2 regions of the Acidovorax sp. FG42 genome follow, and region 1 is predicted to be linked to the other one. Evidence: predicted binding sites of a transcription regulator. Region 1 holds the regulator's gene; the other holds the start of a gene.

Evidence for each region. The regulator LexA, encoded in region 1, represses DNA repair genes until DNA is damaged. The targets are predictions, from matches to a motif close to ACTGTATNNNNATACAGT.
Region 2: the regulator LexA is predicted to act here: its motif matches at 11,067-11,084, upstream of ACODSM_RS08680 (PA0069 family radical SAM protein).

What each region holds. Positions count from the first base shown of each region.
Region 1 covers NZ_JBMDJM010000017.1:65,370-80,767, forward strand. The annotation lists gene ACODSM_RS17180 (CysB family HTH-type transcriptional regulator) at 1-832, opposite strand, end outside; gene ACODSM_RS17185 (sirohydrochlorin chelatase) at 905-1,276, opposite strand; gene lptG (LPS export ABC transporter permease LptG) at 1,299-2,408, opposite strand; gene lptF (LPS export ABC transporter permease LptF) at 2,405-3,511, opposite strand; gene ACODSM_RS17200 (leucyl aminopeptidase) at 3,535-5,091, shown strand; gene ACODSM_RS17205 (DNA polymerase III subunit chi) at 5,099-5,533, shown strand; gene ACODSM_RS17210 (hypothetical protein) at 5,878-6,129, shown strand; gene ACODSM_RS17215 (branched-chain amino acid ABC transporter substrate-binding protein) at 6,261-7,388, shown strand; partial or broken gene ACODSM_RS17220 (IS3 family transposase) at 7,526-8,785, shown strand; gene ACODSM_RS17225 (D-2-hydroxyacid dehydrogenase family protein) at 8,860-9,867, opposite strand; gene lexA (transcriptional repressor LexA) at 10,943-11,617, opposite strand; gene ACODSM_RS17235 (asparaginase) at 11,701-12,660, shown strand; gene ACODSM_RS17240 (hypothetical protein) at 12,681-13,100, shown strand; gene ACODSM_RS17245 (DUF6152 family protein) at 13,142-13,612, shown strand; gene adk (adenylate kinase) at 13,765-14,421, opposite strand; gene kdsB (3-deoxy-manno-octulosonate cytidylyltransferase) at 14,675-15,398, opposite strand, start outside.
Region 2 covers NZ_JBMDJM010000006.1:113,157-128,554, reverse strand. The annotation lists gene ACODSM_RS08730 (citrate synthase) at 1-919, shown strand, start outside; gene ACODSM_RS08725 (AraC family transcriptional regulator) at 994-1,938, opposite strand; gene ACODSM_RS08720 (SDR family oxidoreductase) at 2,035-2,796, shown strand; gene ACODSM_RS08715 (metal/formaldehyde-sensitive transcriptional repressor) at 2,967-3,233, shown strand; gene ACODSM_RS08710 (S-(hydroxymethyl)glutathione dehydrogenase/class III alcohol dehydrogenase) at 3,275-4,390, shown strand; gene fghA (S-formylglutathione hydrolase) at 4,564-5,436, shown strand; gene ACODSM_RS08700 (phosphoethanolamine transferase) at 5,473-7,191, shown strand; gene ACODSM_RS08695 (NAD(P)H-quinone oxidoreductase) at 7,241-8,275, opposite strand; gene ACODSM_RS08690 (LysR family transcriptional regulator) at 8,413-9,282, shown strand; gene ACODSM_RS08685 (GNAT family N-acetyltransferase) at 9,397-9,684, shown strand; gene ACODSM_RS08680 (PA0069 family radical SAM protein) at 9,783-11,036, opposite strand; gene ACODSM_RS08675 (ammonium transporter) at 11,241-12,443, shown strand; gene ACODSM_RS08670 (phospholipase D family protein) at 12,603-14,507, shown strand; gene ACODSM_RS08665 (tRNA dihydrouridine synthase) at 14,513-15,398, opposite strand, start outside.

The DNA.
Region 1 (15,398 bases):
CGCCGCGCTTGAAGGCCACGCGGGCCACGCTCTGCCCGAACAGGTGGCCCACGGGGCGCACGGCCAGGTCGCCCACCGGGTCATCGCGCATGGCCATCTCGGCCACGATGCCGATGCCCAGGCCCAGGCGCACATAGGTCTTGATCACGTCAGAGTCGATGGCTTCGAGCACGATGCGGGGCGTGAGCTTGCGCGCTGCGAAGGCGTGGTCGATCTTGCCGCGCCCGGTGAATGAGGGGTGGTAGGTGATCAGCGCTTCGTGCGCGAGGTCGTCCAGACCGATGCGTTCCTTTTGCGCCAGAGGGTGGTCGTTGGGCACCACCAGCACGTGCTGCCATTCGTAGCAGGGCAGGGTGACGAGTTCGGGGTAGTCGGCCAGGGATTCGGTGGCCATGCCGATCTCGGCCACCTCGTCGATGATCATGCGGGCCACTTCGTGCGGCGTGGCCTGGTGCAGGCTCACGTTGACCTTGGGGTAGGCCTCGCGCAGGCGGGCCACAGGCACCGGTAGCACATAGCGCGCCTGGGTGTGGGTGGTGGCGATGCTGAGGGTTCCGCTGTCTTGCGCGCTGAACTGCTCGCCAATGCGCTTCAGGTTACCCACCTCGCGCATTATGACTTCGATGCTTTTGAGCACATGCTGGCCGGGCTCGGTGATGCGCTTGAGGCGTTTGCCGTGCCGGGCGAAGATGTCAACGCCCAGTTCTTCTTCCAGCTCGATGATGGCTTTGGAGACGCCTGGCTGCGAGGTATGCAGGGCCTTGGCGGCCTCGGTCAGGTTGAGGTTGCGGCGCGCAGCCTCTTGAACGAAGCGGAATTGGTGCAGATTCATATCGAATATCGCCTAAAGGATTGCATCATTATGCTGCAGTCGTCTAAGCGAATGAACCGCACCCCAGAAATTTCAGAGCGGCGGGCTTTCGCAGGCGATCTCTGCCATCAAGGCCGTCATGCGTGGATCCTCCCCTATGGCGGCCTGGACGTGGAATTGCACGGCGGGGTGGGTGGTGCGCAGCTCCTGCACCAGCAGGGGCAAATCCTCCCGGGCGTGTTTGCCGGTGCCCAGAAACATCGGAACCACTGTGACGACGGTGGCCCCATCGGCCACCAATTGCCGGACGGCGTCCGGCAGGGCGGGTTCACACAGTTCCAGGTAGGCACAGATGGCCCGGCGGTCCGGACTTTGGGAGGCAATGCGCGTTGCGACTGCCTCCATGGGGGCGCGCCACAGGGTGTCTCGGGACCCGTGGGCAAACAGGACGATGGCGTGGGTCATGGGTCGGGGCGAGGTCAGGGTGTCAGCGTCTCAGCACCAGCCAGCCAAAGGCCGCCAGCGAGAGCAGGGAGTAGATCAGGCCGGGCGCCGCCGCTGTCAGCCATGGCGACCAGTTTTGCAGGTTGCCCGCATAGCCAAAGACGTTGTTGAGCAGGAAGAAGCTGATGCCCGCCATCACGCCGCCGAACACGTAGCCCGCGATGCCGCCCGAGCGGAAATGCAGGTACGCAAAAGGCAGCGCCAGCACCACCATCACCAGACAGCTCAAGGGGTAGAACACCTTGCGCCAGAACTCGATCTCGTACTTCTGGGCGGACTGGCCGTTGGCGTTCAGGTGCCGAATGAACTGAAAGAGGTCCAGGGTGGCCATGCGGTCGGGCTTGAGCAAAGAGGCTGCCACCATGTCGGCACTGATCTTGGTCGGCCACTGCAGGGAGGGGCTTTCCAGGTGCTCCACGCGGGCCTCGTTCTTGTCGCTTTGCTGTTCAAAGTGACTACGCTGCACCTTCTCCAGGGTCCACGCTCCATCCGAGCCGAACTGCCCTGACGCGGCCCGCGTCTGCGACGCCAGGCGGCCCTTGTCGTCAAACTCGAAGATGCGCACGTCCAGCATGCCGCCATTGGGGGTGAGCGCGCGCACGTTGACGGCAAAGGAGTGGTCTTCCTGCCGCTCTTTGAGCCATGCGCCCGTGGCCCCAGCTGTCAGCCGCCCCAGGTAGCGCACCTTGATGAGCTGGGCGGTGCGGTCCGTCAGGGGGGCCAGGTAGTCACCGACAGCAAAGGTCAGCAGCACGAAGACGCCACCCAGCGTGAGCAGGGTGCGCAGCGCCCGCCAGGGGCCCATGCCGCTGGTGCGCATGATGGTGAACTCCGAGCTTTGGGCCAGGCGGGCCATCACAAAGATGGTGCCGATCAGCACGGTGATGGGCAGCAGTTCATACAGATGGCTGGGAATGCTGAGCACCACAAACAGCAGCGCGTGCGATAGCTGGTAGCCATCCTCCCCCGCACGGCCCACCCAGCGGAGCTCATCCACCAGGTCAAAAAAGAAGAACAGGGCCAGAAAGCCCACAGTGACGAAGGTGACGGCGCCCAGCGCCTCACGGTGGATCAGGCGGCGGATGGTTTTCATGCGGACTGCCCTCCGGTGCGCAGGGACTGCCATAGCCGGCCCATCGTCCATTGGTTGTGTCGGACAGCAAGCACCAGCAGTGAGGCCGTCAGCATGCCGCCGTGCAGCAGCAGCATGAAACTGGTCAGGCCCAGCCGGTCCGCGCCCACCCAGCTCTGGCCCAGGGTCATGAGGTTGTAGTAAACGATGAAGGCAAACAGCGCAAACACCATGCTCGTGCTGCGCGCTGCGCGTGGGTTGACGCTGGCCACGGCCAGACCCAGCAGCACAAAGTTGAGCGCGGCCAGTGCCAGGCCGAGGCGCCAGCCCAGCTCGGCGCGGTAGGCCGGCACCGGCCGCATCACGAGGTCGTAGGTCGTGCGTGTCTTCACCGCCAGTTCTTCCGCCGCACCTGGGGCTGCACTACCGATGCGGGTGCCGTACAGGCTGAACTCGCTGATCTTCACGCCTGGCTTGTCCCGCGAGGTCTCCAGGCGCTGACCGTCGCTCAGCAGGGCCATGCGTTCACCGCCCTGGGTCTCCAGCCGGGCGCTGCGGGCGGAGGTGACGGATTCGCGTTTGCCGTCATTGGCGGCAATGAAGACGTTGTTGGCGGCCTGCGTGTCGGGGGTGTCCTTTTCGATGAAGAACACCCGGCTGCCGTTGGACGACTCCTGGAACTCGCCCGGTGCAATGCGGTCGATGTCGCTGCGCTGCTCGTAGCGGGTCTTGAGCTCCTGGATCTGGGAGTTGGCCCAGGGCCACACCAGCAGCGACAGTACGGCAATCACCACCATCACCGGCCAGGCAAAGCGCAGCAGGGGTCGCACCAGACTGATGAGGCCGCGCCCGCTGGCGAACCAGATCACCATTTCGCTGTCGCGGTACATGCGCGATAGCGTGCCGACCACCGCAATGAACAGACTGAGGCTGAGAATGGTGGGCAATTGCCCCAAGACGGTGAAGCCCATGACGAGCATCACGTCGGACGGGCTGACGCTGCCCTTGGAGGCCTGGCCCAGCGTGCGGATGAGCATCATGGTCATGACCACGGTCACCAGCACCACAAGGGTCGCGCCGAAGCTGCGCGCCAGCTCCTTGCGGATGGATGAATCGAATAACATTGGCTGGAAGGAAAACACCAATTATGAACTTTGATCTCAAGACCCTTGAACTTGCTGCGGCAGCCTCGGAGAAATGTGACCTGCTGATCGTCCTGCTTCCCGAGGGCTTCAAGCCGGGCAAGGACGCGCTGTCTGCCCTGGCAGCCCTGGCGCTCAAGAACGGAGATCTGACCACCAAAGCCGGTAAACACCTGCAGCTCTACCAGGTGCCTGCCGTCGCAGCCCGCCGCGTGGTGCTGGTGGGCTTAGGTGATGGCTCGGCGCGCGCAACGCGCCAGGCGCTGCAGTCGCTAGGCGGCGCCATCAAGGCGCCACACACCAAGCGCGTGGTGCTGTGTTTCGCGGGCGAGGCCCAGGCGGCGGCCGTCAGCGCTGCTGTTCAGGCCGTGGCAGACGTGAGCTATGTGTACACCACCACCAAGACCAAGGTGGAGGCACGCAGCCTGAGCCGCTGCGTGGTGGGCGTGCCGGATGCGGCCAGCGCGCGTGACGGGTTTGACAGCGGTGTGGCCTTGGTGGCTGGCGTGGAGTTTGCGCGGGAATGGGGCAACCGCCCGGCCAACCATGCCACCCCCAGCCTGCTGGCTGACGCGGCCAAAACCCTCGCCAAGCTGCCACGCATCCAGTGCAAGGTGCATGGCCCCGCAGAGGTGGCGCGCCTAGGCATGGGCGCTTTCATGGCGGTGGCCAAGGGCTCTGAAGAGCCGCTGCGTTTCATCGAGCTGCGCTACAACGGCGCGGCCAAGGACCAGGCGCCCATCGTTCTGGTGGGCAAAGGCATCACCTTTGACACCGGCGGTATCTCGATCAAGCCCGCGCCCGAGATGGACGAGATGAAGTTCGACATGTGCGGCGCTGCCAGCGTGCTGGGCACCTTCCGCGCGCTGGGAGAGTTGCAGCCTGCCGTCAATGTGGTGGGCCTGATCCCCGCGTGCGAAAACATGCCCGACGGGCGCGCCGTCAAGCCGGGTGATGTGGTCACCAGCATGAGCGGGCAGACCATCGAGATTTTGAACACCGATGCAGAAGGGCGCCTGGTGTTGTGCGATGCGTTGACCTACGCCGCGCGATTCAAGCCTGCCGCGGTGGTGGATATCGCCACACTGACGGGTGCCTGCGTGATCGCGTTGGGCGGCGTGCGCAGCGGCCTGTTCGCCAACAACGATGGTCTGGCGGAGTCTTTGCAGGCGGCCGGCGAAGCCGCGCAAGACCTTTGCTGGCGCATGCCCCTGGATGACGACTATGCGGACGGCCTCAAGAGCAACTTTGCCGACATGGGCAATGTGGCTGGCCGTGCGGGCGGTTCCATCACTGCAGCCAAGTTCTTGCAAAAGTTCGTGGGCGACATGCCATGGGCGCACTTGGACATTGCAGGCACCGCGTGGAAAGGCGGCGCGGCCAAGGGTTCTACCGGCCGGCCCGTGGGTCTGCTGGTGCACTATGTGCTCGAACAGTCCAGGTCGCAGGTCCGTACGGCAAAGGCCCCTAAGTCCACGTCGCGCTCTGCGACCAGCAAGGCGGCTACGGGCACTGCCCGCAAGCCTGCCGCTAAGCGGCCCGCTGGCAGCAAGTCTGCCTGACCGTGCCATGACCGATGTGGCCTTTCACTTCAATGCGCCCGACAAGCTGGCGTATGCATGCCGGTTCTCGCGCAAGGTGCAGCGCAGCGGAGCCCGCCTGGTCATCGCAGCGCCGGCGGACGCGCTCCAGACGCTGGACCGCATGCTCTGGCTGATGGCCCCCCAGGACTTTGTGGCCCATTGCCACGCCGATGCTGACGAAGAGCTGGTTCAGGCTTCGCCGGTATTGCTGGCGCAAGATGCACGCTTGGCGCCGCACCACGAAGTCTTGCTGAATCTTCATGCAGAAGTGCCCGAGGGTTTTGGCCGGTTTGACCGCCTGGTGGAAGTCGTGAGTGCCCAGGACGAAGCCGACCGTGCCCAGGCGCGCACGCGGTGGCGCCATTACGCGTCCCGCGGCTATGCCATTACCCGCCACGATCTGGTGCTGAAAGCGGGCTGATGGCGCTCCCCCCCAAGACCCCTCCGCGTTTCGTACCCACGCTCACCGAAGTGGTGCAAGTGCCCGACGCCGCATCCCCGGCGCAGGGCGCTACGAATCCAGCAGCGCGTATGACAGTTCTTTCTCCATCGCAGTCGGCTGCGCTTGCAAAGGCAGCTCCGCCCGCAGTGCGGCCTGCTCCGATGCAACAGGGCAGTGCGCCAGTCGCTGTGGCGCGTCCTGTCGCTCCGCCCTTGGTTGCGCCACCACCGGTGGTTTCTCCTCAAGCGTCTCGCGCTGCGGCTTCATCTGCCCAGCAACGCCCATCAACCTTCGCTGCGGCCACTTCCGTAGGGATGCCTCCGGTGTCCGCGCCTGTTGCAGCCCGCGCTTTGCCCGAAGGGATGGAGGAATACATGGTGCACCGCGTCATGCAGCGTGTGGATGTGGTGCTCGATCAGCGCCTTCGCGAGGCAATCGCCACAGTGGTGCAGGAGCAGACGCGTTCGGTACTGCCACGCCTGCGCGAAGAGATCGAATCAGTGGTTCGGCATGCGGTGTATGAAGCCGTGGCTGACGAGTTGGCCAGTGGTGCGCCGCCTCCGCCAAAGGGATGACAGGGTATTCCCCTGTGGTTTCTCTCGCGTTTAATCGTGTTCCCTAATGATCTGGCCCGTAAATTGCGATATGTTCGCCTGCGTTGAGACACAAGAAGATTCTCAGCGTTTATCTTTACTGGAGATTTGATATGCAATTGAAGTTGAAACTGACCGTGGTTGCTGCTATCGCGGCTGTTGCTGGTGTGGCCTCTGCACAAGAGCAGGTGGTCAAGATCGGCCACGTGGCTCCGGTTTCCGGCGCCCAAGCCCACTACGGCAAGGACAACGAAAATGGCGCCCGCATGGCCATTGAAGAGCTGAACGCTCAAGGCGTCACCATCGGCGGCAAGAAGATCAAATTCGAGCTGCAGGCTGAAGATGACGCTGCCGATCCAAAGCAGGGCACTGCTGCCGCACAAAAGCTGTGCGACTCCAAGGTCGTTGGCGTTGTCGGCCACCTCAACTCCGGTACCACGATTCCCGCCTCCAAGGTGTACAACGATTGCGGCATCCCCATGGTGACGGGCGCTGCAACCAACCCCAACCTGACCAAGCCTGGCTACAAGACCACGTTCCGTATCATCGCCAACGACAACGCCCTGGGCGCTGGTTTGGCGTTCTACGCTGTGGACACGCTGAAGCTCAAGACCGTTGCGATCATCGATGACCGTACGGCTTACGGCCAAGGCGTTGCCGACGTGTTCAAGAAGACCGCTACGGCCAAGGGCATGAAGGTGGTGGACGAGCAGTTCACGACCGACAAGGCCACCGACTTCATGGCGATCTTGACCGCCATCAAGGCCAAGAACCCCGACGCTATCTTCTACGGCGGCATGGACCCTCAAGCCGGTCCCATGCTGCGCCAGATGGAGCAACTGGGCATGGCCAACGTCAAGTACTTCGGTGGTGACGGCGTTTGCACGTCTGAAATCGCCAAGCTGGCTGCTGGCGCCAAGACCCTGGCCAACGTGATCTGCGCCGAAGGCGGCTCCTCGCTGGCCAAGATGCCTGGCGGCACCGCCTGGAAGGCCAAGTACGACGCCAAGTACCCTGGCCAGTTCCAGGTCTACAGCCCCTACACCTATGACGCCACGTTCCTGCTGGTGGACGCCATGAAGCGCGCCAACTCCGTGGACCCCAAGGTGTACGTGAACGAACTGGCTAAGGCCAACTTCAAGGGCGTGACTTCTACCATCGCCTTCGAGCCCAACGGCGAAATGAAGAACCCAGCCATCACGCTGTACGTCTACAAGGACGGCAAGAAGACACCTCTGTAATTGGAGTGTGGCTCGCTGCTGCAGGGTGCAATGCCCTGCAGCCATCAAAAAAGGCTTCCCTCGGGAAGCCTTTTTGTTGTCGCTGACTCGTCCTGAATGAGGTTGACACCTTTCTGTTCATCGGAAAGGAAAGTCAAATGGATCAATGGGTTAAGAGAACGCAGAAGGACTACACGCTGGCCTTTAAGCTGGCAGTGGTGGATCAGGTAGAAAGAGGGGAGCTGACGTACGGGCAAGCTCAGGAGCGCTACGGGATCCAGGGGGCCTCGACCGTATTGGTCTGGCTGCGCAAGCATGGCCGCTAAGACTGGAGGGCTGCATCATCGGGCTCCAAAGGAGCCGTCCCCATGCAAGAGCCCGTCAAGCCGCTGACACCCGAGCAGCGCATCAAGGATGCTGGAAGTGCAGCTGAAGCAGGTGTAGGGGAAAGCGCAGTTCTTCGAGGCGGTGGTCCATGTGCTTAAGCGCGACCATGGGGTAACCGTCACAAAAAAGCCTGCTGGCAAGTCCTCCAAGAAAAGCTTGTCTAAGGGCTGAGCGTTGTGAGGGCTTGCCAGTACATGGGTATCAGCCGGCAGGCGCACTACAAGGCCCTGGCCTGTCAGCGGCTGCGAGATGAGCAACGGGCCAGCGTGGTGGCCATGGTCGATGAGAAGCGGCGGCACCAGCCGCGCATCGGCACACGCAAGCTGCACTTCATCCTGAAGGCGCCGCTGCAGCACGCGGGCATCAAGCTCGGTCGTGATGCTTTGTTCGACATCCTGCGTCACGAACGGATGCTGGTCTTGCCCAAACGGTCGTACCACAAGAGAACTAACAGCCACCATCGCTTCCGGCGTCATCCCAACCTGCTCAAAGAGGCCGCGACCAAGGTGGCGCCTAGCGGCTGCGAACAGCTGTGGGTGGCCGATATTACGTACCTGCCTACCAAAGAAAAGCCTGCTTACCTGAGCCTGGTAACGGATACCTATTCCCGCAAGATCGTGGGCTGGCACGTACATGAAGGGCTGGAAACTGCCCAGGTCAGCCAGGCGCTGAAAATGGCCCTGCGCTACCGGCAGACCAGCCAGCGACTGGTGCACCACTCCGATCGGGGCATCCCGTACTGTTCGGCACAGTACCAGCGCATCCATGCTCTCCATGCGATCACCTGCTCGATGACCGATGGGTACGACTGCCACCAGAATGCCTTGGCAGAACGGATCAACGGCATCCTGAAGATGGAATTCCTGCTGCACCGCCCCGCAAACCTGGAGCAAGCCAGGACCATGGTGAGGGAGTCAGTGCGCATGTACAACGAGCAACGGCCCCACCTGTCCCTAGAATACAAAACGCCCGATGCGGTGCACCGGGCGTCTCTTGCAAGCCAACTACGGCTAGGGCTCAGTCCCGCATAGGTGTCAACCTATTCCAGGACGGGTCACGCGCGTAGCCAATTCCTTAATTGGAGTTGGCAGATGAGCACTAGCCGTTAGCGCCTCACCTGCAGTGAGCCCGGGTTCACGATGTTGGTGGGTGTGCCTTTGATGAAGTTCACCACGTTGTCAAAAGCTGCACCAAAGTATAGCTCATAGCTGTCCTGCTCCACGTACCCGATATGTGGCGTGCAGATGCAGTTTTCGAGACGGAGCAGGGCATGGCCTTGCAGGATGGGTTCGCTCTCGAACACATCCACCGCTGCCAGGCCTGGACGACCCCGGTTGAGGGCCGCGATCAGTGCGTCCGGCTCGATCAGTTCTGCACGTGATGTATTGACCAGCAGCGAAGTGGGCTTCATGCACGAGAGATCTTCGAGCGAGATGATGCCGCGCGTCTCGTCGTTCAGGCGCAGGTGCAAAGAGATCACGTCGCATTGCGAGAAGAACTCTTCCCGCGTGGCCGCAGCCTGATAACCGTCTGTCAGCGCCTGCGCGCGCGATGCTTCACGGCCCCAGACGCGCACGTTCATGCCAAACGCGCGTCCGTACCCAGCCACCAATTGACCAATGCGGCCATAGCCCCAGATACCCAGGGTCTTCCCCCTCAGCACGTTGCCAATCCCGAAGTTGGCAGGCATCGAGGCGGTCTTGAGACCAGACTGCTGCCAGGCGCCATGCTTGAGGTTGGAGATGTACTGGGGCAGTCGGCGCATGGAGGCCATCACCAGGGCCCAGGTCAGCTCAGCCGGTGCCACAGGGGACCCCACCCCCTCTGCCACGGCAATGCCGCGCTCGGTACATGCCGCCACATCAATGTGGCTGCCAATCTTGCCGGTTTGTGCAATGAGCTTGAGCCGAGGGAGCTTCTCGACCAATTGGCGCGTGATCTGGGTCCGTTCACGGATCAGCACGATAATGTCTGCATCTTTGAGCCGCACCGAAAGCTGCCCCAGCCCCTTGACTGTGTTGGTGTAGACCTTGGCGGTGTATGCGTCGAGCCGCGATGCGCAATGCAGCTTGCGCACTGCATCCTGGTAATCGTCGAGGATCACAATGTTCATCCCGACATTGTGCCTTGGCGGGCGCAGGGAAGAGCCACCTGAGCCCTGTGGGCAAGCCAAAGTCTCCAATTTTTGGTGACGGAGTGCTGCGCAGATACCGGAAATAGCCGCATCACTTCGCACGACCGCACGATTGGCGCAGGCTGGCGTCAGTGTTTGGTGTCGATCAAGATCTGGTAAGGCTCTGCACCAGCCTTGGGGCTGTGGGGACGGTCCTAACACCCCTCATCGGCGGTAGCTCCGTAGTCTGAAGACGAGGCCGCCACAGTGGTCGGTACGCAGGAGCGTTTGCCACCTTAGGCGCCCGCAATGTCCAGTAAATCAGGCCCTGAGAGCCTCGGATGCCGCCAAACGGTCCAGCTCTGCGCAGACGTCTGCCATGCGGCCTGCAATCACCAGGCGTCCGGTACTTGCGGCATCAGAAGTCCGGCGCAGCACTTTGGTTGTTCGTGGGCTGCAGGATGTCGTCCCCACCGCTGATAGGAAAGCTTGCCGTTTGCTGCCTGCGATGTGCGTTGGCAGAAAGGAGCGGTGTGTGTCGGGCGAACGGGCTGGACTTTCTGGCGTTCGTGCAGGTGGTTTGGCCGTAAAAGGCCAGTTCCCGCGAGGAGCGCGTGGTCCCTGGTGCTGTTCAGCACGATGAAGTGCGGCAACGTCTGCAGCCCGTCTTTGCGAAATAAAGGGCGATGCATTCCCAAATTCAGTGGGCTCTCTCGTCACTGCTTGCGCTAGCAGGACCGTCCTACCTGCGGGCGTTTGCTCCGCACTCGCAAACAGCCTTTTGAGGCGGCGAACAGGGCTCTGCAGGGCAGAAAGGGTGAACAAAGCAATTCCCATGTGAAAACTCCGAAAGTCGGGGGTTGAACATAGGCAGGATTGCAAAGTGGCTGAGTACCAGAACACCCAAAAGCAGCGCGAGACCATCCCCTGCGGTGCAGGCAGCTGCCCCGCCGATTCATCACACATAGCTTGGGAGTTGTTGGCACTCAACGGGACCCGCATCGCAGGGCTGGTGTACTGATCAGAATCTGTCCACCAAACGCCCGCCACCCACGGTGCGGCCCCTGAGCGCGTGCTACATCAGCATGGTGTTGCGGATAAGGCCCACTGCCAGGCCTTCGATCTCGAAGGGCTCACCCGGCTGCACCACGATCACGGGATAGTCTGGGTTTTCGGGCAACAATTCAATGGCGTTGGCGGTGCGGCGAAGGCGCTTGACAGTGACGTCGTCACCCAGGCGGGCGACGATGATCTGGCCGTTGCGGGCTTCGCGAGTGGACTGAACGGCCAGCAAATCGCCATCCATGATGCCCGCGTCACGCATGGACATGCCCCGCACCTTGAGCAGGTAATCGGGCTTGTGCTGGAAGAGCCTGTTTTCTACGCTGTAGGTCTGGTCTACATGTTCCTGCGCGAGAATGGGCGACCCCGCAGCCACCCGTCCCACCAAAGGCAAGACCAGTTGCGACAGGCCCGGGATGGGCAGGCTGAACTGGCTGCCGCGCGCGGCGTTGATGGAGCGCACCGTGTCGCTGCGCAGGCGGATGCCCCGCGAGGTGCCACTGACCAGCTCAATCACCCCTTTACGGGCCAGTGCCTGAAGGTGTTCTTCGGCCGCGTTGGCTGACTTGAAACCCAGCTCGGCCGCGATTTCTGCGCGGGTGGGAGGCGCGCCGGTGCGTGCGATAGCGGTCTGGATGAGATCCAGAATCTGCTGCTGGCGGGCGGTGAGTTTGGGGTTGTCGAGCATGGTGGTTTCCGGTGCGGGCGGTTACAGTGATGAATAACTGTTTTTTAATCCAGTAACTGTATTTTTCACCAGTTTTTCGGAGTATGCAAGTGAGTGGGCAAAAAATTGTGGTTTTGGGCACCGGTGGCACGATTGCGGGCACCTCGGCCCAAGCGGGGGACAACATTGGCTACACCGCCGCGCAGGTGGGCGTGGAACAACTGCTGACGGCCGTGCCCGGTCTGCAGGCTCTGGCAGGTGGCGCCTTGGTTGCAGAGCAAGTTGCGCAGATCGACAGCAAGGACATGGATGGTGAGGTGTGGCGCACGCTGGCATCGCGTTGCGCCCACCATTTGAATGACTCGGAGGTGAGGGGGGTGGTCATCACCCACGGTACGGACACCCTGGAAGAAACGGCGTGGTTCTTGCACGAAGTGCTGGATGCCGCCAAGCCCGTGGTTCTGACCTGCGCGATGCGGCCTGCCACAGCCTTGACCCCCGATGGCCCCCAGAACCTGCTGGACGCGGTGGCAACGGCATTGGCACCCGGTGCAACGGGTGTGCTGGCCGTTGCGGCGGGTGAAGTGCATGGCGCACGGCATGTGCAAAAAGTGCATCCCTACCGCGTCAATGCCTTCAGCTCGGGGGATGCTGGACCTCTGGGGTGGGTGGAAGAAAGTGTGGTCCGTTGGGCATGCAATGGCCCAGTAGTGCCGGTAAATAATGCCGTTGGTGCTATGAATAATATAGTGAGCGCTGCGACTTGGCCGTGGGTGGAAATCGTCATGAACCATGCGGGGGCATCGGGCAGGGCGGTGGATGCGCTGGTGCGAGAGGGCGTGCAGGGCCTGGTGGTGGCCTGCACCGGCAATGGCACGATCCACCACGATTTGGAGGCCGCTTTGGTGCGCGCGCAGAACGCCGGAGTGCGGGTGGTGCGCTCCACCCGCTGCGCGGAGGGGCAGGTGCTGCCCAAGCCGGGTGATGTGCTTCCCGCCTCGCAGGGCCTGTCGCCGGTGAAGGCGCGGGTTGCCCTGATGCTGGATTTGCTGCGGATGCATTGATCTAAAAAGGGCCGGCAGCCGTGTTCACCGCACTCAAGACACACGCCTGGGCGTACCCCGCGCTGGAGGTCGTCCACATCATCGGTATTGCGTTGCTGCTGGGCAATCTGCTGCTGCTGGAGGTGCGGGTCTTCGGACGTGGTGCGGCATTGCCGGTGAAAGACCTCGCGCGGCTCGGTCTCGCAGTGGCGCTGTGCGGCTTCGGATTGGCCGCAGCGTCGGGGCTGCTGATGTTTGCCACCCAGTCTGCGGAGCTGCTCAGCAACCGCGCCTTCACCTTGAAGATGCTGTTGTTAATGCTTGCGGGCTGTAACGCGGCGTGGTTTCATGCACGCGGTTCGCTTGCAAGCCTGGATGGGTTGGCACGCTTGCAGATGCTGGTGTCCACCGTGATCTGGCTGTCGGTGGTGGCCTGTGGCCGCTGGATTGCGTACCTTTGATATGACCCCTTGAACCGGGTTTTATTCCTACGGGAGTCTTTATGGGCTTGCAACGTCGTCATGTGCTGATCGCCGCGAGTGCCTTGCCTTTGGGGGCACACGCGCACCACGGCTGGAGCAGTTTTGATGCGGACCGACCGCTGTATCTGGAGGGCACAGCGCGCAAGGTGCGGTGGCAAAACCCGCATGCAGAGCTGGAGCTCGAATTGCCCGCTGCGCTCCGGTTGCCTCCAGATCTTGCCCAGCGGCCTGTGCCTGCACAGACCGCGCCGGTGGACGGACGCGCACTACTGGCCAAAACCGTGCTGCCCACCCGCAAGGACCGGGTCTGGGAGGTTGAGCTGGCTCCGTTGACCCGCATGCAGGCCTGGCTGGTGCCAGAGATCAAGCCGGGTACGGCCGTGTCGGTGGTGGGCTTTGGCCTGCGAGATGAAAAGGGTGAGGCAGTGCTGCGCGCCGAATACCTGTTTGTGGACGGCAAGGCCTACGGGTTACGGTCCAGCCCCGCCTGAGCCCAGGCACGTGCCCGCAGCGGGCGGTTGTCGCGGCCACCGCGCGGCAGGGCGGCCCATGAAAAAAGCGACGCCCTGGTGCGGTGCGTCGCTTTCAGGAGGCTTGACTGCCCAACGTGCGTCAGGCGGATCTTGGCCCTTGGTTCATTGCATCAGCTGGCCAGCGCCTGCAGCGCGCGCGCAGTGATCTCGTCCACGCTGCCCGTACCGCTGATGGCGCGGTACTTGGGCGCTGCGGCGGGTTCGGCCTTGGCCCAGTTGCTGTAGTAGTCCACCAGGGGGCGCGTCTGGTCGCTGTAGACCTGCAGGCGCTTCTTGACGGTTTCTTCCTTGTCGTCTTCGCGCTGGATCAGTTCTTCACCGGTCACGTCATCCTTGCCTTCGACCTTGGGTGGGTTGAACTTGACGTGGTAGGTCCGGCCGCTGGCCGGGTGCGAGCGGCGGCCGCTCATACGTTCGATGATGGCGTCAAAGGGCACATCGATTTCGAGCACGTAGTCGAGCTTGACGCCGGCGGCCTTCATGGCGTCGGCCTGGGGAATGGTGCGGGGGAAGCCGTCAAACAGGAAGCCGTTGGCGCAGTCTGGCTGCGTTATGCGCTCCTTGACGAGACCGATGATGATGTCGTCGCTGACCAGGGCGCCCGAGTCCATCACGGCCTTGGCCTGCAGGCCCAAGGGGGTGCCAGCCTTGACGGCGGCACGCAGCATGTCGCCGGTGGAGATCTGGGGGATGCCGTACTTCTGGCAGATGAATGTGGCTTGCGTGCCCTTTCCGGCGCCAGGCGCGCCCAACAGAATCAGTCTCATGGATGTCCTCGAAGGTTAGAAATCGGGTGGCGCCGCTGGCGGGGACGTTCGAAGGGCGCCTGTAGCCGTTCTGTGCGCCCGGGATGCGGTGCTCTCGTTACAGTTGAGGATAGCATGTGACCACCTTGCGCGGACTTACATGGGTGACCGTTTCTAGGTCGGTGCCTCCATGGGAGCGCTGCAAGGGTCATCTGTGCGACCCCGGATGCATCCAACATGCACGCCAACGCGGATCGTTGGCGGCTGAAAACTGTCAGCGAAACAGCGCGCGGACCCGCTCCAGGTCCTCCGGTGTGTCCACGCCAGGGCCCGGCGCCGCGTCTGCCAGGTGAACGGCGATGCGGTGGCCGTGCCACAGTGCACGGAGCTGTTCCAGCGCCTCGATGGCCTCGGTCGGCGCAGGCGCCAATTGTGGAAACTCCCGCAGAAACCCCGCGCGATAGCTGTAGATCCCAACGTGGCGTAGCGGTGCAAAGCCTTGCAGTGCCTTCACGCCGGGCTGGGCGGCCTGTGCTGCACCCTGCCACCAGGCCGTGCCAGTATGGTCGCGCCCAAAAGGGATGGGCGCGCGGCTGAAGTAATGGGCCAGGCCCCGCGCGTCCAGCACCACCTTCACCACGTTGGGGTTGGTGTAGTCGGCCAGGGACGCGATGGCATGGGCGGCGGTGCCCATGCTGGCTCCAGGGCGCTGGCCGTATTGACCATCTCGATCTTGCAGCAGGGCGGCCACTGCATTGATGAGCGCGGGGTCTATCAGGGGCTCGTCGCCCTGCACGTTGACAACGATATCGTCACCCTGCAGCCCCAGTTGTGTGCAGGCCTCGGCCAGCCGGTCACTGCCGCTGGCGTGGTCGGCGCGGGTCATGACGGCATCCACACCATGGACTGCGCAGGCTTGCAGGATGCGGGCGTCGTCTGCAGCCACCACCACGCGGACTGCGGCGCTCTGCGCAGCGCGCTGGGCTACGCGCACCACC
Region 2 (15,398 bases), on a different contig from region 1:
CGACGCGCACCCCATGGCTGTGCTGACCGGTCTGGTGGGCGCTCTGTCGGCTTTCTACCACGACAGCACGGACATCAACAATCCGCAGCACCGCGAGATCGCCGCGATCCGCCTGATCGCCAAGATGCCTACCCTGGTCGCCATGGCCTACAAGTACGGCATGGGCCAGCCCTACATGTACCCGCAGAACCACCTGAGCTATGCAGGCAACTTCCTGCGCATGATGTTCGGTACGCCCTGCGAAGAGTACAAGGTCAACCCCGTGCTGGAACGCGCGCTGGACCGCATCTTCATCCTACACGCTGACCACGAGCAGAACGCCTCGACCTCCACCGTGCGCCTGTGCGGTTCGTCGGGCACGAACCCGTTCGCTGCCATCGCCGCTGGCGTGGCCTGCCTGTGGGGCCCTGCCCACGGCGGCGCCAACGAAGCAGCCCTCAACATGCTGTACGACATCCAGGCCCAAGGCGGCGTGGAAAAGATCGGCGACTTCATCAAGCAGGTCAAGGACAAGAACTCCGGCGTCAAACTCATGGGCTTTGGCCACCGCGTGTACAAGAACTACGACCCCCGCGCCAAGCTCATGCAAGAGACTTGCAATGAAGTGCTGGCCGAGCTGGGCCTGGAAAACGACCCGCTGTTCAAGCTGGCCAAGGAGCTGGAAAAGATCGCCCTGGAAGACGACTACTTCGTGCAGCGCAAGCTCTACCCGAACGTGGACTTCTACTCCGGCATCGTGCAGCGTGCCATCGGCATCCCGGTGAACCTGTTCACCGGCATCTTCAGCCTGGCCCGCACCGTGGGCTGGATCGCCCAGCTGAACGAAATGATCGGTGACCCCGAGTACAAGATCGGCCGCCCCCGCCAGCTGTTCACCGGCTCCGTGCGCCGCGACGTGCCTCCCCTGGCCAGCCGCTGATCGGTGCGGCGCACTGCGCCGTACGCTCCCAACCAAAAAGCCCGCAGGCAATGCCTGCGGGCTTTTTTGTTGCCTCACGCATGCGCTTCAGCGACCGCCGCGGAGTGGTGGGCATGATCCCGAACCTGCGCCCGAGCGTAGCGCCCAGGTGGCATGCCCACGTGGCGGGTGAACGCCACGCCAAAGGTGTTGACCGAGCTGTAGCCCGTGCGCTCGGCAATCTCTGCCATGCCGCAATCGTCGCGCCGAAGCAGGTCTTTCGCCAACGCCATGCGCCAGGTCAGCAGGTATTCCATGGGCGCCACACCCAGCACGCGGCTGAAGCGCTCAAAGAAGGCGGAGCGTGACAACGCCGCCTCCCTGGCCAGCTGCGCAACCGTCCAGGGCTGCGCAGGGCTGGCGTGCATGCTGCGCAATGCCGCCGCCAGCCGCTCGTCCGCCAGCCCGCGCGCAAGGCCCGCCGAGGCCACCGTCCCGGCCGTCGAGCGCAGCGCCTCCACCAACAGCACTTCGAGCAGGCGGGCGAGCACCACATCGCGGGCGGGGCGGTTTGCCCGGCATTCCTCGGCCACCAGCTGCACAAGGGTTTCCAAGCGGCTGTCTCCGCGCACGTGCACCAGCTGGGGCAGCAGCGTCACCAGCAGGTCCGCGTCGGGTGCGCCAAACACGCAGTAGCCGACCAGGTACCGCACCTCCGGCGCTGCCGTGGTACTGCCCAGGCGGAATTCGCCGCCCGGCAAGACCACCGGCACCGCCTCTGGCTGGTCCTGCCCTGGGGGCGGCAGGCTGGACATGGAAAAGCCTTGGGTGGAAGGGATGAGGACGAAATCCCCCGCTTGCAGCGCCACGGGCTCATGCCCTTGCGCTTCCAGCTGGCATGCACCGTCAAGGATGGCGCAGTAGAACGTACGCCCGGGCTCGCTGCGGCGCACACGCCATAGCCCTGCCGCGGTGACGACCTTGGAGAAAGGCGCGCCCGGCTGCAGCAGGGCCACCACATCGGCAAAGGGGTCGGACATCTGGACTTTCAGAACATATTTGACGACTTTGCAGTGTATCAAGTCCTGCCTCGCCGGCCTATCGTTGGGGCACCTCAACCACTGATTGGAATACCCATGAAAACAGTCCTCATCACCGGCTGCTCCTCCGGTTTCGGCCTCGAAACCGCCCGCCACTTCCTGGACCAAGGATGGAACGTGGTCGCCACCATGCGCACGCCGCAGCCACAACTGCTTCCGACCAGCGAGCGCCTGCGCATCGTGGCGCTGGACGTGACCCGCGAGGACAGCATCCGTGACGCCGTCGCTGCGGCCGGCCCACTCGACGTGCTGGTCAACAACGCCGGGATCGGGCTGCTGAATGCGCTGGAGGGCACACCGATGGCGACCGTGCGGGACGTGTTCGAGACCAACACGCTCGGCACCATCGCGATGACGCAGGCGGTGCTGCCGCAGCTCCGGCAGCGGCGCTCCGGGGTGATCGTGAATGTGACGTCGAGCGTGACGCTGGAGCCGTTGCCGCTGCTGTCTGTGTACAGGGCGAGCAAGGCGGCAGTCAACGCGTTCACCGAATCGCTGGCGCTGGAGCTGGAGTCCTTCAACGTGCAGGCACGTCTGGTCCTCCCGGGGCGCGCACCGCAAACCCGCTTCGGGGAGAACGCCCGCCCACGGATGGGCTCGGTTCCCGAGAGTTACGACGCCGTGGCCCAGCGTGTCTTCGCGGGGTGGGCGCAATCCCATGCGCTGGTCACCCATGCTGCCGACGTGGCGCAGGCCGTGTGGCGCGCCGCCACCGATCCGTCGTGCCCGATCCGGCTGCCTGCGGGCGCCGACGCGGAAGCCCAGGCTGCGGCACTGCACAGCAGCAGCGCGGCGTAAACCCCGGGGGCGAGGGGCAAAGGCGAACGCCAGCATATACTACCCCCTAGTAAAAGCATCTTTTGCACTCGTAGCGCTTATCTATCAAGCGCTTCAGATTTATACTACCGCCTAGTATCTCGTTCCATACGCCCCTCCCGCCACCCCTGGCCGTGACGGGCGCCGCCCCCATGCCCCATTCCGCCGAAGACAAGCAACGCGCCATCACCCGCCTGCGCCGCATCCGTGGCCAGGCGGAAGCGCTGGAGCGCGCCGTCGAGGCGGGCAGCGACTGTGCGCCCATCCTGCAGCAGCTGGCGGCGATGCGCGGCGCCGTGCACGGGTTGATGACCGACCTGCTGGACAGCCATGTGCGCGAAACGCTGATGGCCCAGCCCTCCGCCGCACCGCAGGCGCTGGACGAGACACTCACGCTGCTTCGCTCGTACCTGAAGTAGCCTCGCCCCTCTTCACCACCGCCCACCCAAGGAGCCACCCCATGAAATCCCGCGCCGCCGTTGCCTTCAAAGCCGGAGAACCCCTGCAGATCGTCGAGATCGACGTCGCCCCGCCCAAGAAGGGCGAAGTGCTCATCAAGATCACCGACACCGGCGTGTGCCACACCGACGCCTTCACCCTGAGCGGTGACGACCCTGAGGGCCTGTTCCCCGTCGTACTGGGCCATGAAGGTGCGGGCATCGTGGTGGAAGTGGGTGAGGGCGTGACCAGCGTGAAGCCCGGCGACCATGTGATCCCGCTCTACACCGCCGAATGCGGCGAATGCCTGTTCTGCAAGAGCGGCAAGACCAACCTGTGCGTGAGCGTGCGCGCCACGCAGGGCAAGGGCGTGATGCCCGACGGCACCACGCGCTTCAGCTACAACGGCCAGCCCATCTACCACTACATGGGCTGCAGCACCTTCAGCGAATACACCGTGGTGGCCGAGGTGTCGCTCGCCAAGGTCAACCCCAACGCCAACCCCGAGCAGGTCTGCCTGCTGGGCTGCGGCGTGACCACGGGCCTGGGCGCCGTCAAGAACACCGCCAAGGTGCAAGAGGGTGACACGGTGGCCGTGTTCGGCCTGGGCGGCATCGGCCTGGCCGTGATCCAGGGCGCCAAGCTGGCCAAGGCCGGGCGCATCATCGCCATCGACACCAACCCCAGCAAGTTCGATCTGGCCCGCACCTTTGGCGCGACCGACTGCGTGAATCCCAAGGACTTCGACAAGCCCATCCAGCAGGTCATCGTGGAGATGACGACCTGGGGCGTGGATCACAGCTTTGAGTGCATCGGCAACGTCAACGTGATGCGCGCTGCGCTCGAATGCGCGCACCGGGGCTGGGGCCAGTCGGTCATCATCGGCGTGGCAGGCGCGGGGCAAGAGATCAGCACCCGCCCCTTCCAGCTCGTCACCGGCCGCAAATGGCTGGGCACTGCGTTTGGCGGCGTCAAGGGCCGCAGCGAGTTGCCCGGCATGGTCGAAGACGCGATGGCGGGCAAGATCCAGCTCGCGCCGTTCGTCACGCACACCATGGGCCTCAAGGACATCAATGAAGCGTTCGATCTGATGCACGAAGGCAAGTCGATCCGCTCGGTCGTCAAGTACGCCGCGTAACCCGGCCACTCGCCAGCGCCCGCAGCCCCAGAAACAACGGGACAGTCTGGGTGCTGGCCCCGGCGGGCCATGAAAAACGGCCTGGAGCCGGTTTTTAGGTCTCCTACCAGCGAAAACTGCCTCAAGCGCTACGATTTATTGCCTGAGCAGCTATCAATTCAAGAGCAATCACCATGACCACTCCCCTGGACCTGCTCAGCAGCCACGCCTGCTTTGGCGGCGAGCAGCGCTTTTACCAGCACACCTCCACCACCATCGGCTTGCCGATGAAGTTCTCGGTGTACCTGCCGCCCCAGGCACAACAGGGCCCTGTGCCCGCCGTGTTGTACCTGGCGGGGCTGACCTGCACCGAAGAGACCTTTGCGATCAAGGCTGGCGCCCAGCGCCTGGCCGCCGAACTGGGCCTGGCCCTGATCGCACCCGACACCAGCCCACGCGGCGAGGCCGTGTCGGCCCTGCCCGGCGCCACGGCCAGCTGGGACTTTGGCGTGGGCGCAGGCTTTTACCTCGACGCCACACAGAGCCCCTGGAACACCCACTGGCGCATGGAGAGCTACCTGCTGCAAGAGCTGCTGCCCCTGGTGGGCCGGCACCTGCCCATCGACACGCAGCGCCTGGGCATCTTCGGCCACAGCATGGGCGGCCACGGCGCGCTCACACTGGCCCTGCGCCACCCCGGCCGGTTCAAGACGGTGTCGGCCTTTGCGCCCATCTGCGCGCCCACCCAGTGCCCCTGGGGCGAAAAGGCCTTCACCGGCTACCTTGGCTCCGACCGCACCACCTGGCTGGAGCACGATGCCACGGTGCTGATGCAGCACCAGCCCATCGCGCCCTACCCGGCCGGCATCCTCATCGACCAGGGGCTGGACGACAAATTCCTGGCCGACCAGCTGCACCCCCACCTGTTCGAGGCCGCGTGCCAGGCCATCGGCCAGCCGCTCACGCTGCGCCGGCACGCGGGCTACGACCACGGCTACTACTTTGTGCAGAGCTTTGTCGGCGACCATTTGGCCCACCATGCGCGGGGTCTTGGCGCCGGGCATTAATGCGCACTTAAGCAACTGGCAGCACACTCGGGGGCTATGCTTTTGTCCCTGCGGCGCCTGCTGCCCTTTGCCTCGGCTTCACGCTCGGAGCCTCCCACCGCATCCCCTGCCCCCCGCCCCATGCACCCCGCCTGGGTGGTGGTGCTGGTCAGCACCTGGCTGGCCACGGCCTGCAACGTGCCACTGTGGCAAGAGGTGGCCCAGCTGCCCGGCCAGGGCAGCCTGCGCGGCTGGGGCTTTGCGCTGGCGTTTGCGCTCATCGTGGCGGCGGGCAACGCCGCGCTGCTGAGCCTGCTGGCCTGGCGCTGGACGCTCAAGCCCGCTGTGCTGGTGCTGGTGCTGATGGCCGCGTTTGGTGCGTACTTCATGCTGGCCTACGGCATCGCCATCGACGCCAGCATGCTGGTCAACGTGATGCAGACCGACGTGAAGGAAGCAGGCGACCTGCTCAACCTGCGCATGCTGGGCACGGTGCTGATCCTGGCGGCGCCGCCGCTGCTGTGGCTGTACCGCCGCCCCGTGCAGCGCCTCACGGCCCTGCGCCATGTGGCGCACAACGGGCTGCTGCTGGTGGGCTCCATCGCCGTCATCGTGGTGTGCCTGCTGCTGGTGTTCCAGGACTTTGCATCGACCATGCGCAACCACACCAAGCTGCGCTACCTGATCAACCCGCTCAACAGCGTGTACGCACTGGGCAACATTGCCACCAAGCCCCTGCGCATGGACACCAGCAAGATCCTGCCCCTGGGCCGCGACGCCCAGCTGGGCGCCAGCTACGCCGGCCAGGCCAAGCCCCCGCTGCTGGTGCTGGTGCTGGGCGAGACGGGCCGCAGCGGCAACTTTGGTCTGAACGGCTATGAGCGCGACACCACCCCCCGCCTGTCGGCCCGCAAGGACCTGGTGAGCGCACGCAATGCCTGGTCGTGCGGCACCAGCACCGCCGCGTCGGTGCCCTGCATGTATTCGCACCTGGACCGCACGGGTTACGAGGGCCGCTCGGCCAACTACGAAAGCCTGATCGATGTGCTGCACCACGCCGGCCTGGCCGTGCTGTGGGTGGACAACCAGTCGGGCTGCAAGGGCGTGTGCGACCGCGTGGGTGAAACCAGCACCAGCACCCAGAAAGACCCGGCGCTGTGCGCTGGCGGCGAGTGCCTGGACCGCGCGATGCTCAAGGACCTGGACGCCCAGATCGCCGCCCTGCCTGCCGAGCAGCGCCAGCGTGGCACCGTGGTGGTGATGCACCAGATGGGCAGCCACGGCCCCGCGTACTACAAGCGCTCCGCGCCCGAGAACAAGAAGTTTGGCCCCGAGTGCACCTCCACCGCGCTGCAGGAATGCCAACGCGAGCAGGTGGTCAACGCCTACGACAACAGCATCGTCGAGACCGACCATTTCCTCGATTCAGTGCTCCAGTGGCTGGGAGCGCAGGAACAACATGCCCAGACAGCTATGATTTACGTAGCAGACCATGGTGAGTCGCTGGGTGAGAACAACATTTACCTGCACGGTCTGCCCTACTCCATTGCCCCCGACGTGCAAAAACACGTGCCCTGGATCACCTGGCTGTCACCCGCCATGCAGGCCCGCACCCACCTCACCACGGGCTGCCTGCAGCAAGACCTGGGCGAGCGTCGCATCACGCACGACCACTACTTCCACTCGGTACTGGGCCTGATGGATGTGAAGACCGAGGCGTACAACACCGAGCTGGACATGTTTGCCGCGTGCCGCAAGCCGGCCGCAGCGGGCTGAGGTGGGCCGAAAGCTGGGCGTTGGGCGTTGGGCGCTACGCCCCGCCCGCTCAGCGCGCCTCGGGCAGCAACAGGATCTTGCCGATGCTGGCGCCAGACTCCATGCGCCGATGGGCCTGTGCGGCATCGGCCAGTGCAAACGTGCTGTCGATCACCGGCCGGATCACGCCAGCGGCCAGGGCTGGCAGCCACTGCTGGGCAAACCGCTGGACCATGGCCTGCTTGACCTCGGGCGGGCGGGACTTCATCACGGTGCCAAAGATCTGCAGGTGGCGGTACAGCACCACATCCATGGGCAGCTCCGCACCCTGCGCGCCCCCTAGCAGCCCCACCGACACCAGGCGCCCGCCGTCGGCCAGCGACCGCACGTTGCGCTGCAGGTACGGAGCCCCGATGAAGTCAATCACCACATCCACGCCCCGGCCCTGCGTGGCCTGCGCCACCACCGCCTGAAAGTCTTCGCTGCGGTAGTCGATGAACACATCGGCCCCGCAGCCCAGCACGGCGGCACGCTTGTCGCCCCCGGCCGTGGCGAACACGCGCGCTCCCGCCGCATGGGCCAGTTGCACTGCGGCTGAACCCACGCCGCCCGCTGCGGCATGGATCAGCACCGACTCGCCCGCATGCAGGCGCGCCAGGTGGAACAGCGCCTCATGCGCGGTCACGAACACCTCGGCCACGGCGCCAGCGGCTACCAGGTCCATGCCCGCAGGCACCGGCATGGCCATGCGGTGGTCGATGCGCGACAGCTCCGCGTAGGCGCCGCCGCCTACGATGCCCATCACGCGGTCGCCCACGGCAAAGCCCTGCACCTCAGGCCCCATGGCGACGACGGTGCCCGCAATCTCCAACCCCATGGTGTCGGCATCGCCAAAGTAGGCACGGCCATAGGCCCCCTTGCGGTGCAACAGGTCGGCCCGGTTGACGCCGATGGAGGCGTTGCGCACCAGCAGGTCGTGCGGGCGCACCTCGGGGACGGGGATATCGCGCGCCACCAGCACTTCCGGGCCGCCGAAGTCATCGAACACGATGGCTTGCATGGTGGGTTGTGGGTTTGCAGGTTGTTCGGCCGCTGGTGTGGACATGGGTGTTACTCCTCAAGCAATGGTTTCAGTGCCTTCAAGGATAGAGCGCCACGCAGTGATTTAAACGCAGCAATTTCGCTCTATAGCGATGCAAATTTGCATCACACTCACCCCTCATCCGCAACCTCCATACGGCCATGAACTGGGACGACACCCGCATCTTTCTTGCCCTGACCCGCGCGCCCTCCTTGCGCGCCGCCGCGCGCAGCCTGGGCGTGGACCAGGCCACCGTCGGGCGGAGGCTGAACGCGCTGGAGGCCGAACTGGGCGCCAAGCTGTTTCTGCGTGCCAAGGACGGCTACCTGCTCACCGCTGCAGGCGAGACAGCGCTTGCCGCCGCCCGCCGCATGGAAAGCGCGGCCCTGGACCTGCGCACCCGCATCGAGGGTCAGGACACCAGCCCGGGCGGCCTGGTGCGTGTGACCAGCACCGACTCCATCGCCATCGATCTGCTCATGCCCGCCATCGAACGCCTGCAGCATCATTGGCCCCACATCCGCGTGGACCTGGAGGTGTCCACCCAGTTGCTCAGCCTCAGCCGCCGGCAGGTGGACATCGCGTTCCGCAACGTGCGGCCCGAGGCCCCCGACCTGGTGGTGCGCCGCGTGGCGTCGTGGCCCGTGGGCCTGTTTGCCAGTGCAGGCTATGTCGAGCGTTTTGGCATGCCCGTGCCCGAGGACGAGCTGCGCGGCCACCACCTGGTGGCCTACGCGCCCTACCTGGAGCACAACGCGTTTCTCACAATGGCGGGTGTGCCCGCGCGCCAGGCCCGGATCGCGCTGGCGGTGCGCTCCAGTCTGCTGGTGCGCAAGGGCGTGGCGGCGGGCATTGGGCTGGGCGAGATGCCGGTGTGGATGGGCGAGCGCGAAGGCCTGGTGCGTATCTGGCCCGAGCGCCGCCGGGCGAACGACTACGAGGTCTGGCAGGTGATGCACCCCGACCTGCAACGCACCGCCCGGGTGCGCGCCACCGCAGAGTTTTTGTCCGAGGCGTTCCAGATCGGGTAGCACCCTCACCGATGGAGTCAGCCCTTCGCGTATTGGCCTGCGAGCGACGTCCAGTGCGGCTCCAGCATCCTGTGCCCCATACTCTGGCGCACATCTTTGCCACTGCAACGAACCATGTCACACACCATTCACCACCAGGAGCAGGACGCCAAAGGCGCGTTCTACATCACGCACGACGGCCAGCGCCTGGCCGAGATGACCTACAGCCGCACCAACGCCACGATGATCATCGTCGACCACACCGAGGTGGACCCGTCGCTCAGCGGCCAGGGTGTGGGGCGCGCGCTGCTCGGGGCGCTGGTGGAGTGGGCACGGACAACAGGCACCAAGGTGGTCCCGCTGTGCCCGTTTGCCAAGGCACAGTTCGGCAAGGACGCGTCTATCCGCGACGTGCTGGCCTGACGGGCCTGTGGACGATGCGGCCGCCGGACCTAGTTCCGCAGGGACCAGCAAACAATTCGAGCGCCCCAACCCGCGCCCGTCGAGATCGCAAAGAGCCGCTAAAACAAGCTGCCCTGCCCGCGCAGCAGCCCCGGCCTGAACTGGCCCAGGTCCAGGCCCTCACGCTCGCGGTTGAGCCCCAGGCGACGGCAGGTGTTGGCAAAGCGCTGGCGCAGCAAATCGGCCCACAGCCCGCTGCCCTTCATGCGCGTGGCGAAGTCGCTGTCATAGGTCTTGCCGGCAGCGCGCTGCGCATCGGTGAGGTGGTGCAGGTCTTGCACCCGTGCCATGACGCGCGCTGCACGCTGCGGGTAATGCACCGTGAGCCATTCCCGAAACAGCGCATCCAGCTCCCAGGGTAGGCGCAGCACGGTGTAGAAGGCGGTGCGCGCACCGGCGTCGCGCGCGGCCTCCAGTACCTGCTCCATGTCTTCGGTGATGAAGGGAATCTGCGGCGCCACGCTCACGCCCACCGGCACTCCCGCCTCGGCCAGGGCACGTATGGTGCGCAGCCGCCGGTGGGGTGCGGCAGCACGGGGCTCCATGCGGCGGGCCAGTGTGGCGTCTAGCGTGGTGATGGTGACGTACACCGCCGCCAGGCGCTGTGCGGCCAGCGGGGCGAGCAGGTCCAGGTCGCGCTCCACTCCGCTGGATTTGGTGATCAGCGAAAACGGGTGGCGCGCCTCGCGCATCACTTCGATCACGCTGCGCGTGAGCTTCAGGTCGCGCTCTACAGGCTGGTAGCAGTCGGTGGCCGAGCCGATATTGAGCAGGCGCGGCACATAGCGTGGCTGCGCAAGCTCCTGGCGCAGCACCTGCGCAATGTTGTGCTTGGCCACGATCTGCGTCTCAAAGTCGAGCCCGGGGGAGAAATTGAGGTAGCTGTGCGTGGGCCGCGCGTAGCAGTAGATGCAGCCATGCTCGCAGCCCCGGTAGGGATTGACCGATAGCTCAAAGAAGATGTCGGGCGAGTCGTTGGCGCACAGGGCACTGCGCGCGGTCTCGAAATGCACGCGGGTGACGGGCGAAGGACGGATGTCGCCTTCCCCGTCTTCGCATGCAGCAAGCCCGCCCGGCGCCCCGGAGCCCCATTCATCTTCGCCCTCCTGGCATCCGTCGACCGTGACCAAATCCTGCGCATTGCCAGTTGCCCTGACATGGCTCCACCCATCATCTGCGGGCTCCCGCTGGTCTTTGGCAAACCGGTGCGCCATGGCCGTCGCCGCCCCTCGGCCGCGAATGGCTTGCAGCGGGACGCGGATTTCCTGCGGCTGCTCGGGCAGGTCGTCTTCAGGAGGGGGTAAGAGGCCCATAGCGAGCGGGGGTGGAGTCGGCGCTAAAAAACTGTTTATTTATACAGTATTTTGAGCCTCCATTCTTCCATCACACCATCAAGCCCCAAATCAGTGCAAAACCTTGCACCAACTCTTGGCGCGCTTCTTGCTTCAACTTGGTGCAAATCTGTGGCGTCTCACGAAAACGCACCAGAGTCGATCAATCACTATCGCGAGGACGTTATGGAAGCACTCAAACAGGGCACAGATGCCTTGTTCATCTTGCTCGGGGCGATCATGGTGTTGGCCATGCACGCCGGGTTTGCGTTTCTGGAGCTGGGCACGGTTCGCAAAAAGAACCAGGTGAATGCGCTGGTCAAGATCCTGGTGGACTTTTCGGTGTCCACGGTCGTCTATTTCGTCGTCGGTTACACCGTGGCCTACGGCACGCATTTTTTTGTTGGCGCAGAGTCGCTGGTGCAGCTCAGCGGGTATGCGCTGGTCAAGTTCTTCTTCCTGCTCACGTTCGCAGCCGCCATTCCGGCCATCGTGTCGGGCGGCATTGCAGAGCGCGCCAAGTTCTGGCCGCAACTGATGGCAACGGCAGTCATTGTCGGTTTTGTGTACCCGTTTTTTGAGGGCATCGCCTGGAACCAGCATTTTGGTGTGCAGGGCTGGATCAAGGCCGTGACGGGGGAGGAGTTTCACGACTTTGCGGGCTCGGTGGTGGTGCACGCCATGGGCGGCTGGATTGCCCTGCCAGCGGTGATCCTGCTGGGCTCCCGCGCCAACCGCTACCGCAAGGACGGCGCGATCTCGGCCCACCCGCCATCGAACATTCCCTTCCTGGCGCTGGGCGCCTGGATCTTGGTGGTGGGCTGGTTCGGCTTCAATGTAATGAGCGCGCAGTCCGTGGACAAGCTCTCGGGACTGGTCGCCGTGAACTCGCTGATGGCGATGGTGGGCGGTACGCTCGCCGCCCTGGTGCTGGGCAAGAACGACCCCGGCTTTGTGCACAACGGCCCGCTCGCAGGTCTGGTGGCCGTGTGTGCGGGATCGGACCTCATGCACCCGCTGGGTGCGCTGGTGGTGGGCGCAGTGGCCGGGGCCATCTTTGTGCTGATGTTCACCCTGACCCAGAACAAATGGAAGATCGACGACGTGCTGGGCGTGTGGCCGCTGCACGGCTTGTGCGGCACCTGGGGCGGGCTGGCTGCGGGCCTCTTTGGCAGCAAGGCATTGGGCGGTCTGGGCGGGGTGAGCCTGTCGGCCCAGCTCATCGGCACGGGCCTGGGCGTGGTGTGGGCCCTGATCGGCGGCGTGGTGGTATACGGCATCCTCAAGCAGACGGTGGGCATCCGGCTGACGCAGGAAGAAGAGTTCGACGGCGCCGACCTGAGCATCCACAAGATCAGCGCCACACCCGACCGCGAAGTGAGCTGGTAACCCAACACCTGGCGACGGCCTCGGACCGGCGAGGGACCCGGTGCAGGGCCAGATGCGGGCCCAAGCCTTCGCCTTGGCGCGCTGTCTGACAGCGGATGGACCGGCGCGCAGCTATACCTGAGCCCTGCGCCCCAGCGGCTCCACGGTCACAATCGCGCCATGCTGTCTTCGCCCCCCTTGTCCCTCACCCCGCCCCAGTCAACCCGCCCCGGCTGGCCGCGCTGGGTCGTGCTGCTGGTCGCCATGGCCCTCGCGGGCTGCGCGGGCCTGCCCAAGGAGGTGGACCGCCCGGTGTCGGTTGCTCTGGCTGCCCCCGGCGATACCCCGCTGGGGCAGCTCGTCGCAGCACGCAGGGCCGCCGAGGGGGCACGGCATGCCTCAGGGTTTGCACTGCTCAGCGGCCCACAGGCCGCCTACAGCAGCCGCCTGGCCCTGGTCGACGCCGCCCAGAAAACCCTGGACCTTCAGTACTACGCCATCCATGCAGACGCCAGCAGCGAGCGCCTGCTGCTCAGCGTGATGGCCGCGGCACAGCGTGGTGTGCGGGTGCGCGTGTTGCTGGACGACTTTCACAGCACCGGGCGCGACGCGCAGGTGATGCGGCTGGCGTTTGTGCCCAACATTGAGATGCGGATGTTCAACCCCGTGACCGGTGCCCGGGGGTCGCCCATCGGCCGCATGCTGAGCCTGCTGGGCGACTTCTCGCGCGTGCAGCAGCGCATGCACAACAAGCTGTTCATTGCCGACAACGCCATGGCCGTCACCGGGGGACGCAACCTGGGCGATGCCTACTTCGGTAACGCCGATTCGGGCAACTTTGTGGACCTGGACGTGCTGGCCGCAGGCCCCATCGTGCAGGACCTATCACGCAGCTTTGACAGCTACTGGAACAACGAACGCGCCTACCCGGTGCAGTCGCTTATCACCCAGAGCGAACTCGACCACTTGCGCGACAGCATCCGAGTGGCCGACGAAGGGCGGAGGCGCCGTGTCGCAGGCCAGGGTGGCACCACGGCGCCCGACCGCTCACCGCCCGACATGGGGCCCGGCACCACCGCTGCGCAGCGGGCGCGCATCTGGAACTACGAGCCCATGGACCTGGAGCGCACGCCCTTTGTCTGGGCAGCAGCAGCGGTCCTGGTAGACCAGCCCGCCAAGATTCCGGCCGACAGCGCAGCGGTGGGCAGCGTGCCCAATGGGGCCGCCCCTGCAGTGTCCCCAGCGCCACCCAGTCCTGCCGCGAGCACCCCGGCAGGGGTACCCGGCAACCTGAGCAGCCCCAGCAGTCCCAAGGCCGCTGCCGCCGCGCTGGTGTCGGGCTCCCGCAAAGTAGCGACAGCAGACAGTCCACCAAGCCCCCTGCCCCGCACCGGCACCGAGGTCAACGAAGCACAGACCGATACGGTGGTGGATGGCCTTCTGCAGCTCATGGGCCAGGCGCGGCGCGACCTGCTCATCATCTCGCCCTACTTTGTGCCCGGGCCGGACATGGAGGCCGCCTTTGCCGCAGCGCGCGCACGCGGCGTGCGGGTGCGGGTGCTGACCAACTCGCTGGCCTCCAACGACGCGCCCATTGCGCACGCCGGTTACGCCCGTCACCGGCCGCAGCTGCTGGCCATGGGGGTGGAGCTGTACGAGATGCACAGCGAGTTGCCCGGCGTGCTGCGGGGGGCGCTGGGCGTGTCGGGCAGCATGGGCAACCACAGCGCGGGCGTCGTGGGTTCGCAAGGCGGCTCGCGCGCCATGCTGCACTCCAAGCTGCTGATCGTGGACGGCCGCTTGCTGGTCGTGGGGTCAATGAATCTGGACATGCGCTCACAGCGGCAGAACACCGAGGTGGCGCTGCTGATTCGCAGCACGGAGCTGTCTCGCCGGGCCACCACGCAGATTGACGCGGCACTGAAAGAGTCCGCCTGGCAGGTGCAAGCCACCGACCAGGGCCTGCGCTGGCGTGCTCCTGAGGGCAGCGGGCTGCCCGACGCCACCACCGAGCCCGACGCCAGCGCCCCCCTGCGGCTGATGCTGCAGCTGCTGGGACCGCTGGCCCCGGACCACCTGCTGTAGCCGGTTTAAGCCCCTTGGGCGCAGCCAGCCCGGGCCTGCAGCTCTGCCACCCACACGGTGATGGCCCGCTGGTCCGTCATGGTGCGCACATGCTGGTAGGCCACCTCTGCCTCGGCAAACCGGCGGCGCAGCAGGTTGAGCCATTGCTTGAGACGCCCTGCGCGCTGGCGCGGCTCCAGGTCGTCACACACCAGCTGCCAAAAGGCGGCCAGGTGTGGCACCAGATCGGCCCACACCACGGTGTCCGAGTCCGGACGCCCCGCATCAGCAGCCCGAATGGCGCGTGCCAGGCCGGGGTCCGCCACAATGCCCCGCCCCAGCATCAGCGTGTCGCAGCCCGACACCGCGCGGCAGCGCTGCGCGTCGGCCACCGTCCAGATCTCGCCGTTGGCCACCACCGGAACGGAGACCGCCGCACGGATGGTGGGAATGTGCTCCCAGTACGCCGGTGGACGGTAGCCATCGGCCTTGGTGCGCGCGTGTACCACCAGTTCGGCCGCGCCGCCCGCCTGCATGGCCTGGGCGCATTCGCGCATCAGCCCCGTATCGTTAAAGCCCAGGCGCATCTTGGCCGACACCGGCAGGTGCGCGGGCACAGCGCGGCGCACAGCCCCCACCACAGCCGCGATGCGCTCGGGATCCTGCAACAGCGCAGCGCCACCACCATGGCGGTTGACGACCTTGGCGGGGCAGCCAAAGTTCAGGTCGATACCCTCAGGGCCCAGTGCTGCCAGGCGCGCAGCGTTCTCGGCCATGCTGACCGGGTCGGAGCCCAGCAACTGCGCCCGCACGGGCACACCGGCCAGGGTGCGGCTGCCATTGCGCAGCTCAGGCACGTAGCGCAGGAACACCTTGTCGGGCAGCAGGGTGCCGGTGATGCGGATGAACTCG